4 regions of the Alkalihalobacterium alkalinitrilicum genome follow, and region 2 is predicted to be linked to each of the others. Evidence: riboswitches for the same ligand, from Rfam matches in the RefSeq annotation. Region 2 holds a riboswitch; each other region holds the start of a gene.
What was found. A riboswitch is a leader RNA that binds a small molecule or an ion and turns the genes downstream of it on or off. The one in region 2 is predicted to bind S-adenosylmethionine.
Positions count from the first base shown of each region.

Region 1: linked by a shared signal. The riboswitch ahead of metK (methionine adenosyltransferase) and the one ahead of BK574_RS13545 (homoserine dehydrogenase) in region 2 are both predicted to bind S-adenosylmethionine.
Region 3: linked by a shared signal. The riboswitch ahead of BK574_RS21085 (methionine ABC transporter ATP-binding protein) and the one ahead of BK574_RS13545 (homoserine dehydrogenase) in region 2 are both predicted to bind S-adenosylmethionine.
Region 4: linked by a shared signal. The riboswitch ahead of BK574_RS20910 (methionine ABC transporter ATP-binding protein) and the one ahead of BK574_RS13545 (homoserine dehydrogenase) in region 2 are both predicted to bind S-adenosylmethionine.

Region 1 is NZ_KV917368.1:4,475,861-4,479,029, reverse strand. It holds gene BK574_RS21730 (glycosyltransferase family 4 protein) at 1-585, shown strand, start outside; gene metK (methionine adenosyltransferase) at 716-1,921, opposite strand; SAM riboswitch class I at 2,111-2,221, opposite strand; gene BK574_RS21720 (hypothetical protein) at 2,599-2,922, opposite strand.
Region 2 is NZ_KV917368.1:2,817,554-2,820,722, reverse strand. It holds gene aspS (aspartate--tRNA ligase) at 1-869, shown strand, start outside; SAM riboswitch class I at 948-1,059, shown strand; gene BK574_RS13545 (homoserine dehydrogenase) at 1,134-2,366, shown strand; gene BK574_RS13540 (hypothetical protein) at 2,341-2,628, opposite strand; RNA gene ssrS (6S RNA) at 2,934-3,112, shown strand.
Region 3 is NZ_KV917368.1:4,353,747-4,356,915, forward strand. It holds gene glpX (class II fructose-bisphosphatase) at 1-333, opposite strand, end outside; gene BK574_RS21080 (DUF86 domain-containing protein) at 576-1,022, shown strand; gene BK574_RS27675 (hypothetical protein) at 1,031-1,192, opposite strand; SAM riboswitch class I at 1,326-1,430, shown strand; gene BK574_RS21085 (methionine ABC transporter ATP-binding protein) at 1,665-2,708, shown strand; gene BK574_RS21090 (methionine ABC transporter permease) at 2,668-3,169, shown strand, end outside.
Region 4 is NZ_KV917368.1:4,319,662-4,322,830, forward strand. It holds gene BK574_RS20905 (MFS transporter) at 1-849, shown strand, start outside; SAM riboswitch class I at 940-1,057, shown strand; gene BK574_RS20910 (methionine ABC transporter ATP-binding protein) at 1,236-2,258, shown strand; gene BK574_RS20915 (methionine ABC transporter permease) at 2,251-2,919, shown strand; gene BK574_RS20920 (MetQ/NlpA family ABC transporter substrate-binding protein) at 2,939-3,169, shown strand, end outside.

The sequences.
Region 1 (3,169 bases), 1.7 Mb from region 2:
CGATTTAATATTAAAAAGAAATATGTACTGCTTTTTGTTGGCAGAATGGCGCCCGAAAAAGACTTAGAGACGTTGCAGGCAGTCATGGAGCAACTCCCAGAAAGAATAAAAAATGAAGTCCATTGGATTTATGTAGGAGATGGACCACTTCTACAAGAATACAAAGAGAACTTCACACAAAACATTACATTTACAGGCTATCTAGCTGGTTCTGAACTAGCTTCAATTTATGCTCTAGCTGACCTATTTGTTTTCCCTTCAACAACAGAAACCTTTGGGAATGTCGTCTTAGAAGCACTAGCTTCTGGAACGCCAGCAATTGTAGCTAATGCCGGTGGCGTTACTGAGATTGTTACTCATGAACAAACTGGAATTATCTGCGAAGCAAAAAGTCCCACATCTTTCATTTCAGCGATTGAAAGGCTACTATCTGATGAAATTCTTCGCTTACAAATGGGGTATGAAGCGAGGAAGTACGCTCGGTCTCAATCATGGGAAACGATATTTGACAACTTACTTTTACAATATGAAAAAGCATATAGTATGTCTCATTCCGATATGAAACTGGTTTCTTCCCATCATTAAAAGTTAGAAAAGACATCCATTACCACCAAAAATGATGAAAGTCGATGTCTTTTCTGTACTTGTTCCTTTAGCAAAAAAACTTCTTTAAAATGCAAAAAAGGAGTAGGGTCTCCCACTCCTTTTTAGCTTATTATTTTGAAGCTTCTGTTCGTAACAGTTCTGCTTTGTCCGTTTGCTCCCAAGGTAAATCAATATCATTTCGTCCAAAATGTCCATAAGCAGCTGTTTGCTTATAAATTGGACGACGTAGATTTAACATATTAATAATGCCTGCTGGACGAAGGTCAAAGTGCTTTCTTACAAGACTCACTAACACTTCCTCTGATACTTTTCCTGTACCAAAAGTATCAACAGCAATAGATACAGGTTGTGCTACACCAATCGCATAAGCTAGCTGTACTTCACAACGATCTGCTAAACCAGCAGCTACGATGTTTTTCGCTACATAACGAGCCGCATACGCTCCAGAACGGTCCACTTTTGTTGGATCTTTTCCTGAGAATGCTCCACCACCGTGACGAGCATAACCGCCGTACGTATCAACGATAATTTTTCTTCCTGTTAATCCAGCGTCCCCTTGAGGTCCACCGATCACGAAGCGACCTGTAGGGTTAATAAAGTATTTTGTTTCCTCATCAATTAAATGAGCTGGAACCACTGGTTTGATTACATACTCTTTAATATTTCGTTGAATTTGCTCTAATGTTACTTCAGGATGATGTTGAGTAGAAATAACGATTGTATCAATACGGGCTGGCTTTCCATTTTCATCGTATTCTACCGTAACTTGCGTTTTTCCATCTGGACGTAAATATGGAAGAACTTCATCTTTACGAACTTCGGTTAAACGACGTGACAATTTATGTGCTAACGAAATTGGAAGTGGCATTAATTCAACCGTTTCATTATCAGCATAACCAAACATTAACCCTTGGTCTCCTGCACCAATTGCTTCAATTTCTTGGTCCGTCATCTGACCTTCACGCGCCTCAAGTGCTTGATTAACCCCTTGAGCAATATCAGCAGATTGCTCATCAATGGAAGTAAGAACGGCACACGTCTCTGAATCAAACCCATACTTCGCACGAGTATAACCAATATTTTTAATTGTTTCACGAACGATCTTCGGGATATCAACGTATGTACTTGTCGTAATTTCTCCAGCTACTAATACTAAACCCGTATTGACTGAAGTTTCACAAGCTACACGAGCATTCGCATCATTTTTTAAAATGGCGTCTAAAATCGCATCAGAAATTTGGTCACAGATTTTATCAGGATGCCCTTCTGTCACCGACTCAGAGGTGAATAGGCGACGACTTTTCTTTTCTACCATTAAACAGTATCCTCCTTTTTCACATTTTAGAGGAAATTCTATTCCTTCTACGGGTAGTCTTCCCTTAAAATGTGTTAAATATTGATACGGCACTCATTCCCTCACCCTAGTGAGTATAAATTTAAGACATATATAGTCATAAAAACCCCTTTCCTCATGAGGAAAAGGGTTAGACATATCACCTTTAACCTCTTATCTTTCAAAGCATAAGCTTTGCAGGTTAGCACCTTTTCACCTTTTTTAATGGTGTTGGTTGCTGGGTTTCTTCGGGCCTGTCCCTCCACCGACTCGGGATAAGAGTATCCGTTCGCGTCATATCATAACTTACAAAGTAATCGTTGTCAACTATTGCCTGTTGACAGTAGAAAGTCTCAATTAGTAAAACACATTTATCCTTAACAATAGCAAAATTAGATGATTATTCATTTTAAGTACAAAGAAAAGCGAAGTCGCCTGTTTAGCTCCGACCAGCAAATGTTCTGGCAGGCTAAAGTTCGCTCTTTAACTTTTGTCCTGATAGGTTATTTGTCCTCGAGGAGCTGGCGACTGCAGCTAGACAAAAAAAGTCCTCTTTACTAGGACCATTAAGATGCGATATTCCAATATTTTATTTTGCCATGCCGTGATCAACTCTTTTATAGAAGCATTGGCCTCTAAGTTAGAGCGAGAACCTTGTTTTAATACGGTGTATTTTGGTTCTGATTTCGCTTTCGTTCTTCTTCTTCTCTAACTTCTTCCCGAAGCTGCATGCGTAATAACTCATTTTGGTTATCTCGTGGTTTCACCTGACTATAAACCCCGCTCGCCGTTAAACCGATGATTAACGCAACTAATAATTCATTTCCCCATTCTTTAGGAATAAACCATAATACACACGCGACACCAATCGCTAATAACGCTCGATACTTCTTATCAATATTAAAGGCATTTCCGACAACAGTTACTAATGCAGCAACAACAGCTGAAACGGTCGCGAGGTCCAACATTGAAATACTGTCCACCGCAAACCCCTCCTTCCTACTTTATGCTATGCAAATAACTAAAAATGGGTACTGAACAGATTTACCTTATTATTTGGCTTTCTACATGTTGATTTTGGCACATCGCGCGAAAGTTTGGACACCCGAATGAAATATAAGCTATCCAGTATTAACATTGAACATTATCAAAACCTATGAATTTTAAGTATTCTAAAGTCCGTAATAAGAAACCTATTTAATAGGAAAAAAGGCAACACCAATGTATAAA
Region 2 (3,169 bases):
AATTCAAAGTGTTTGCCAATGCGATTGCCAATGGAGGCATCGTGAAAGGATTAAATGTAAAAGGTGCCGCTACTAAACTTACTCGTAAAGAAATTGACGACCTAGCAGACTTTGTTGCGATTTACGGGGCAAAAGGCTTAGCTTGGTTAAAAGTTGAAGAAAGCGAGTTGAAAGGACCAATTGCGAAGTTCTTAAGCGAGGAAGAAACGAGTGGTATGCGTGAAGCAATGAATGCTGAACCAGGTGACTTGTTGTTCTTTGCTGCTGATAAAAAGCAAATCGTGTTTGATAGCTTAGGAGCGTTACGTTTAAAATTCGGTAAGGACCTAGATTTAATTGATAAGAGCAAGTTTAATTTCTTATGGGTTGTAGATTTTCCATTAGTAGAGTTTGATGAAGACGGTAATCGTTATGTAGCGCTTCACCATCCATTTACAAGTCCGAAAAAAGAAGATTTACATTTACTTGATACAGACCCTGGTCATGTTCGTGCGGAAGCGTATGACCTCGTACTGAATGGTTATGAGCTTGGTGGTGGTTCACAACGTATTTATCAACGTGATGTCCAAGAAAAAATGTTTACTGCACTAGGGTTTTCTGAAGAAGAGGCGAAAGAACAGTTCGGGTTCCTTTTAGACGCGTTTGAATATGGTACACCGCCACATGGTGGTATTGCATTAGGTTTAGATCGTCTCATTATGCTATTAGCAGGGAGAAATAATTTACGTGATACGATTGCATTTCCGAAAACAGCGAGTGCAAGTTGCTTGTTAACAAACGCACCAGGCACGGTGAGTGATGCACAACTTCGTGAATTGAATTTATCGATTGTTCCTAAAAAAGAAGAAGAAAAAAAAGTTCAAGTTTAATAAAAGATTGACAAAGTAAGAACATTCGAATTATAATCATAACTATTAAAATTCGAAAAATTTATTAACTGAAAATATAACTTATCACGAGAGGCTGAGGGACTGACCCGATGATGCCCGGCAACCGGTTTGTATGCCAGACAAACAAAGGTGCTAATTTCAGCAGAGCTATAGCTCTGAAAGATAAGTGGAGGCGTTTAAAAAACCTTTCCCTTATCAGGAGAGGTTTTTTGTTTTCGCGCTTTTTATGAGGAGGGGATTCGGTTGTTAAGTATTGGAATTATTGGTTATGGTACAGTAGGTTCAGGTGTATATGAGCGACTAACAAGTTCGAAAGAGGAATTGCAAAGTGCTTTAAAAAAAGAAATACAGGTAAAAAAAGTGCTAGTGAGGGATTGTAAAAAAGAGCGAAATAATCAAGGTGCAAAGCAATGTATGACGAGCGACCCGGTTAATTTTTTTCAAAACCAATACGACGTTGTTTTTGAGGCGATTGGTGGTGTTGAACCTGCAAGAGACTACATAATAAAACTCATTCAGGCAGGAACATCTATTATTACAGCTAATAAAGAACTAATTGCTAAGCACGGGGCAGAACTAGAGAAGTTAGCTAAGGAGTACCAAGTATATTTAGGCTTTGAAGCAGCTGTTGGTGGTGGAATTCCGATCGTAAACAGTTTTAAAACCTTATTTACAACAACACCGATTCGATCGGTGTCAGGAATTTTGAATGGGACAACAAACTACATTTTAACGGAGATGAAGGAGAAAAATCGGCAGTTTGATGACGTCTTAGCTGAGGCTAAGGTGCTAGGTTATGCTGAAGCGGATCCCACGGACGATATAGAAGGGTATGACGCATTATATAAAATAAGAATTTTAAGTCGGTTGGCGTTTAATGAATGGCCGCGTGAAGAGAATTTCTCCTGTAAAGGGATTAGTGGGATGGAAGTAGAAGCCATTGAATTTGCAGAACGCCAAGGGTTAACGATTAAACTCATTGCAAAAACGGCAAACGAAGACGGAGTAATTAGTGGTTTTGTATCGCCTTCATTCGTAACGCAAACACACCCACTGTACAATATTAATGGTGTAACGAATGGTGTATGTATTGATGGAGAAACGGTTGACTGTATTACGATGAGTGGACCAGGTGCAGGAAAAGAAGCAACTGCTAATAGTATGGTAGAAGACTTTGTTCTCCATGAACAATTTCAAGGTTTTGAAAGACGAAAGGTCCGGCTTTCAAACCAGGTATCGAACAAGGAAACAAAAGTGGTAGTATTTGTTGATGAATTTGAAAAAGAAGAAGTTGTTTTACAACTTCGTACAATTTCAGACTGTATAGATACGGAAGACACCATGAACGGAAAACTAGCTCTCATTGTGAAGTTAGGTTATGGAAAAACAGTATATGATCTAGAAACCTTAATTCAAAAAAGCAGTTACCCGCTTTTAGGCGATTTTTCAGTTAATAAAATTGCTTTACTTTCCTAAACGTGTCAATAAAGGGTGTGGGATTCGTTTTGACTAAATTCGGTATGACGCCTTGATTCGTATGAAGGTATAAAAATCCAATCTCATTAGTCGCTCGTCGATAAGAAATATCAAATACATGTTCAAGTAACAGCTCTTTATCCATTAACCGAATTTTATCGGAATAAAGTTCAATATTAAAGTTTTTTTCAATGGTCAACTTTTTGGTATACTCAATTTTTTGTTCAACAAAGATACAATGCTGAGTGGAGATAGGATCCATTTAAAACACCCTTTAATCATTTATTATTACGTATCACTGTAGCACAGCTTATTTAATTTCGCAAAAAGCATGAAAGACCGCATGCAGTAGAAATAATTAAAAGTGTAGGGACATCGTTAGTCCGAGACAAATCAAGTGAAGGTTGCATTTGTTTTTAGGCCCCATCCCTTTCACCGTTAAAACTTGAGGCGAGGTAGAGAAGTAGAATTTTGTTAGAAATACACTTTATGGAAAATTCAGAAAAATAACTTTTTTTATTCTTGCTCCTCAAATCATTTTATGCTATGATTTCATTAAGAAAAGTAAGAGTCCTAGCGTGTACGTAAGCGCCTGACAGTTTTGAGCCAACACTTTTTTATTGGGAGTTTAAGTCTTCTTTTAGAATGCAGGCCTTGAACGATAAAGGACGCATAAAGAAAGAAGCTTGGCACCCACCTGCGAGAGCAGGTTCAAAACTAGGGAGATACGGCACTTTGGGCCTCTTATTTTTATGTTTTCATTTAATTTTAATAAAATAACAAATAATGTACGTATGTGAACT
Region 3 (3,169 bases), 1.5 Mb from region 2:
TGTTCCTTTATCAGCGACGGCAATAACCGCCATTGCATTTGGATGACCTTTGGCGACAATGTTTGTTCCTTCCAAAGGATCGACGGCAATATCGACTTCAGGTCCGTTACCACTTCCCACTTTTTCACCTATATAAAGCATTGGCGCTTCATCTAATTCACCTTCACCAATAACAACTTCCCCATTGCAATTGACTGAATCAAACATCGCACGCATTGCTGTTGTGGCCGCATCATCTGCTTCATTCTTTTTTCCACGGCCAAGCCATTGTGCTGATGCAAGAGCAGCTGCTTCTGTAACTCGGACGATCTCTAATGCTAGTTCACGATCCAATGTATTCTCCTCCAGTTCGTAGCTCTATATGTTCAATCATGTTTAATCATAACAAAATCATCATTAATAAGGAAACAGTATGAACAAATAAAGTGAAAAATTATTGAAATACGTAGGTTTTTACGGAAATATGTTATACTATTTATTAGAAAAGCATCAGTTGTTACTTCAAGCTTTGCGTAAAGATGTATAGTGATAACTGATACTAACAGCCTAAAAAAAAGAACGTCGGGTGATATAAAATGTATTTTGTAGATCGTGAAAAAATTGAAACTACGCTTAGTCATATTGAGGAATTATTAAATTTGTATCGAAATCAAACAACGTGGGAAAGCGTTATTGAAAAATTGGCGTTAGAAAGAATTGGTCATAATTTGATTGAGTCCATCATTGATGTGGGAAATGCAATGATTGACGGCTTTATTATGCGAGATCCAGGCAGTTACGAAGATATTATAGATATTCTAGAGGACGAAAAAGTAGTTGTACCGAGAATTGCAGAACAGCTAAGAAATGTGATTCGTTTGCGAAAACAACTAGTACAAGCATACGTAACCGTAGATCATCCTATTTTAGTTAACGTTTTAATAGAAAACTTATCTGCTATTGAAGCATTTCCAGAAGCGGTTCGTCATTATCTTGAGTCAGAACTAGGACCAGTATCAGCTTTTTTACCAAAAGAAGAATAATCTTAGTTCTAATCCATGAAGTCATTTGTACAAGCAGGTCGATGTTCAAAAGTTTGTGGTGTGGGATAGAGCGGTACACGGCGTGCTGCTCTTTTTTGCGTTGCCCACATAACGTTTGAAGAACTTCCGTTGTCTTTTTCCTCCTCTTCATTTTCTTCACCATTTTTCACCCTGAAATGTGTTGGTTTTACACATGTGTATATTTTCTGACTATTCGTATAATTTATTATATCAAAAAAATAACATTGACATTATTATGTTTTTTATTTATGATGAATTCATTCTTAAATTTCTAAAAATTAAATCTTATCAAGAGAGACTGAGGGAATAGGCCCAATGACGTCCGGCAACCGCCATTTTGGCATGGTGCTAACTCCTACAGAATACTTTCATTCTGGAAGATAAGGCTACGATATGTTCGTGCTGTTTCTTTCTATGTAGGAGAGAAGCTTTTTTTTATTCATTTTTTGGTAGTTTATTAAAGCGTTAAAACACTGATGGGTGTCGGGATGAATTGTTAGTGGATATTAGGAACATTAACGAAAGACTTTCATATCAAAATGAGAGCCACTCCAGGCATACATCGTAAAAAAACCAAGTTATCAGATGTGTAAATATGGAATTAGGAAAGAAGGTGCTTCTATGATCGAAATAAACAATTTAGTTAAAGAATATAAAACAAAAAAAGGAACGGTCATTGGCGTTGACCAGGTCTCCCTAACAATTGAAAAAGGTGAGATCTTTGGAATTGTGGGGTATAGTGGGGCTGGGAAAAGCTCATTGTTACGTTGTTTGAACTTAATGGAAAGACCGACTTCAGGTGAAATAAAAGTCGATGATGTAAACCTTGTTGAACTTAATAAAAAAGAGTTAAGAGAAGCAAGACAAAAGATTGGGATGATCTTTCAGCATTTTCACCTTGTTAGCTCAAAAACCGTGTTTGAAAATGTCGCATTTGCGCTCAAGGCGGCTAATAAGTCAAAAAGCGAAACCGAAACACGAGTCAATGGGCTGTTAGAGATGGTTGGTCTTGCTGATAAGAAGGACCAATACCCTTCTCAATTAAGTGGAGGGCAAAAGCAAAGGGTTGGAATTGCGCGTGCTCTAGCGAATGAACCTAAAGTTCTTTTATGTGATGAAGCTACATCAGCGCTTGATCCGAAAACAACCAAGTCCATTCTTAATCTCTTAAAAAAGATTAATCAAGAACTAGATTTGACGATCGTATTAATTACACATGAAATGGAAGTTGTAAAAGAAATTTGTGATCGAATGGCCGTTATGCAAAATGGACAAGTCATTGAAGAAGGTTCCGTTTACAATACGTTTGCTCATCCTAAAGAAGAACTGACAAAAGATTTTATTCAAAGTGTTTTACAATTTAACCTTCCAGAAGCTTTAACTAATAGCTGTAATGGAACGATCATTAAGATCCAATTTCATGGAGCGATCGCTGGAGAGTCGATTGTATCAGATGTGCTGCAAAGATTTGCAGTTAAGGGCAATATCTTGCATGGTAAGATCGAATATATAAAAGAAACTCCACTTGGCATTTTTATTATGGAGCTAAATGGAAACGAAAGCGAAGTCGAGAATGCCATTAATTATTTAGTTGAACGTACACAAGGAGTGGAGGTGATTCAATATGGTAGAAGCAGTGATCGCGTTGTTGCCGGAGTTAAATAAAGCATTTCTAGAAACACTTTATATGGTTTCGATTTCATTATCGATTGCCGTTATTGTTGGTCTTCCGCTCGGCATTTTATTATTCGTTACGGATCGTGATTTATTTTTAGAAAACAAAATTTTGAAATCGATCCTTGGAGTAGTTGTTAACTTAATTAGGTCGGTTCCATTTATCATCTTACTTGTCGCTTTGTTACCTTTAACGCAGTTGATCACAGGAACGACGATTGGACCAACAGCAGCATCGGTTTCCTTATCTGTAGCCGCTATACCGTTTTTTGCGAGAATAGTAGAGGCGGCGGTCAGGAAAATTGATAAAGGGGTCATCGAAGCCGCGATTGCTTGTGGAGCAACCCCTTGGATGATTATAAAAGATGTGCTATTACCTGAGTCGAAATCGGGAATCATTCAAGGATTAACGATCACAACGATCAGCCTAATTGGTTACTCAGCCATGGCAG
Region 4 (3,169 bases), 1.5 Mb from region 2:
GAAAACTCTACTGAAAAACAACGTGTTCATTTGTTTAGTTTTAATTTTGCATTAATAATGGTCGCTAATGTTGTCGGTAATGTAGTTGGAGGAACGTTAAGTGATGCGCTGCAAGCCTTTTTATCTTTAAGTCCCTTATGGAGTGTTCGAATTACGTTACTCGTTGGAGCAGCATTCTTCTTTGCTTCGATCATTCCTGTATTAAAAATCAATGAGAAAAAGAAGCTTAAAACTGAAAAAACAGCTGCAAGTTCATTTACAAGTATTTTCAAAACACAGAAATCAGGCTTGAAAATGATTGCGCTTTTTGCCATTGCTCAGTTAATTATAGGTTTTGGTTCAGGACTTGTAATACCGTACTTAAATTTATATTTTACCGATCGATTTGAGATTAACAAATCACTTGTTGGTATTATTTTAGCCCTTGGTCAAGCGAGCACTGCAATCGCATTAATGATTGGCCCAGCAGTCGTGAAACGATTTGGTGAAGTTCGAGCCGTTGTCATTTTACAACTATCTTCATTACCATTTCTGTTATTAACTGCTTACACTGAAAATCTTTGGTTCGCTGTGATTGGATTTTTATTCCGTCAGGCTTTAATGAATGCAGGAAATCCGATTCAAATGTCATTAATGATGAGGAGCGTGGATGACTCTATAAAAGGGTTAGCGAACTCAGTCGGACAAATGGTGTTCCAATTAGGTTGGGCGGTGATGGGGCCTGTTTCGATGACGTTTGTCATGTTATATGGTGCATATTATGGATATGCGATCGTCTTTTCAATCACTGGTGGACTGTATTTAATTGGCTCTATTTATTTTTATCTCGTATTTCGAAAGGTTAAATAAACGTTTAATTAAAAGTGGTTGACAACAAATTTCGACACATGTTATCATTCTCTCATTGCTTTAATAAATTCATAATTTAATAGCTATTAGCTCTTATCTAGAGTGGTGGAGGGACTGGCCCGAAGAAACCCGGCAACCTTTGAAAACACGAAAAAGTGTTAAGAAAGGTGCTAAATCCTGCAAGGTGAAATCCCTTGAAAGATGAGAGAAAGGACTAACATTGCGATTAAACCTTTCTGTTCATCTGTTGACGGAAAGGTTTTTTTATTCAAAAGTAAACTTTTAATAGAAGGTAGTATCGCCTTTATTACAAGTAAACATATAGGAAAAGTATAGATAGAAAAAATAGAGAGATGGGAGAAAAATAATAAAAAAGGAGGATCACGATGATAAATTTAAGCGGCATTCGAAAACTGTTTAAAACAAAAGACGGAATTGTAACAGCAGTAGATCATGTTGATTTAAATATAAATGATGGTGAAATTTACGGAATTATTGGTTACAGTGGTGCAGGAAAAAGTACACTCATTCGTATGCTAAATAGTCTAGAACGGCCGACAGAAGGAACGGTTACTGTTGCAGGAAAAGAGCTTTCGTCATTAAAAGGAAAATCATTACGGAAAGCGCGACAAGAAATTAGTATGATCTTCCAGCACTTTAACTTATTATGGTCAAGAACAGTCAGTGAAAATATTGTGTTCCCGTTGGAAATTGCTGGTGTGCCTAAAGAAGAACGTAAACAGCGAGTGGACGAGTTGATAAAGCTCGTTGGATTAGAGGGTAGAGGCGGATCGTATCCTTCCCAGCTGAGTGGGGGTCAAAAGCAAAGAGTCGGAATTGCAAGAGCGCTTGCGAATAACCCGAAAGTACTCCTTTGTGATGAAGCAACATCTGCGCTCGATCCAAAAACGACAGACTCGATTTTAGAATTACTCGTTGATATTAATAAAAAGCTTGGCTTAACGATTGTCCTAATTACGCATGAAATGCACGTCATTCGGAAGATCTGCCATCGTGTAGCCGTGATGGAAGCAGGGAAGGTCGTCGAAGAAGGTCCTGTTCTTGAGGTCTTTAAACATCCAACTGCTGGTATTACGAAACAGTTCGTAAAACAAGTTACAGATCCTGAAGAGACGAAAGAAACGATTTCCCACATTATTGAAGAAGAAACGGGAAAAGTCATTCAATTAAGCTTTGTTGGCGAAGAAACGGAAAAACCGTTAATCACTAGAATTATACGGAATTTTGATATAGAAGTTAACATTTTACAAGGAAAGATCTCGCAAACGCAAGAAGGAGCGTATGGAACGCTTTTTATACAGATTAAGGGAGCAGAAAATGAGATCGAAAATGTGATTGCCTTTATTCGAGAGCAAGGAGTTCAAGTGGAGGTGATCGATCATGTTTAATGAATGGCTTAGCAAAATGAAATGGGATAAATTATGGGAAGCAACGGTTGAAACCATTTATATGACGTCAATCTCGGTTGCCGCAACGTTCGTCATTGGGATTGTTTTAGGACTTATTTTATATTTAACAAGTAAGGGAAACTTATGGGAAAACCGTCCCGCTAATCTAATTGTAAGTTTGATTGTCAATGTATTTAGGTCTATTCCGTTTATTATCCTAATTGTATTACTCATCCCGTTTACAAGAGCGTTAATGGGTACAATGCTAGGGGCGAATGCGGCGCTACCCGCTTTAATTATTGGCGCGGCTCCTTTCTATGCTCGTATGGTAGAAATCGCCTTAAGAGAAATCGATAAAGGTGTGATTGAAGCCTCGCAGTCGATGGGTGCAACGAATTGGCAAATCATTTATAAAGTATTAATTCCAGAGTCACTACCAGCGTTAATCTCAGGAATTACCGTTACAGCGATTGCTCTCGTAAGTTATACAGCAATGGCAGGGGTGATCGGGGCTGGAGGACTGGGCCACTTTGCATACTTAGAAGGGTTCCAGAGGAATAATACAACCATTACTATGGTGGCAACAATCGCAATCCTATTAGTTGTTTTCGTTATTCAATGGATTGGAGATTATTTCACAAATAAAACAGATAAACGTTAATCAAGGGGGAAAAAAAGAGATGAAAAAGTTCTTAAGTTTAATTGGAGCTGCAGCGATTTCTTTATCATTAGTCGCTTGTGGCGGTGGCGCTGAAGAAGAGCCGCAAACAGAAGAAACACCAGGTGAAGAAGAAGCAGCACAAGAAGAACATGTAAAGCTAGTCGTAGGAGCATCAGCTGTTCCGCATACAGAAGTATTGGAATTTGCTGCTCCACTTTTAGCGGAAAAAGGGATCGATCTTGAAATTAGA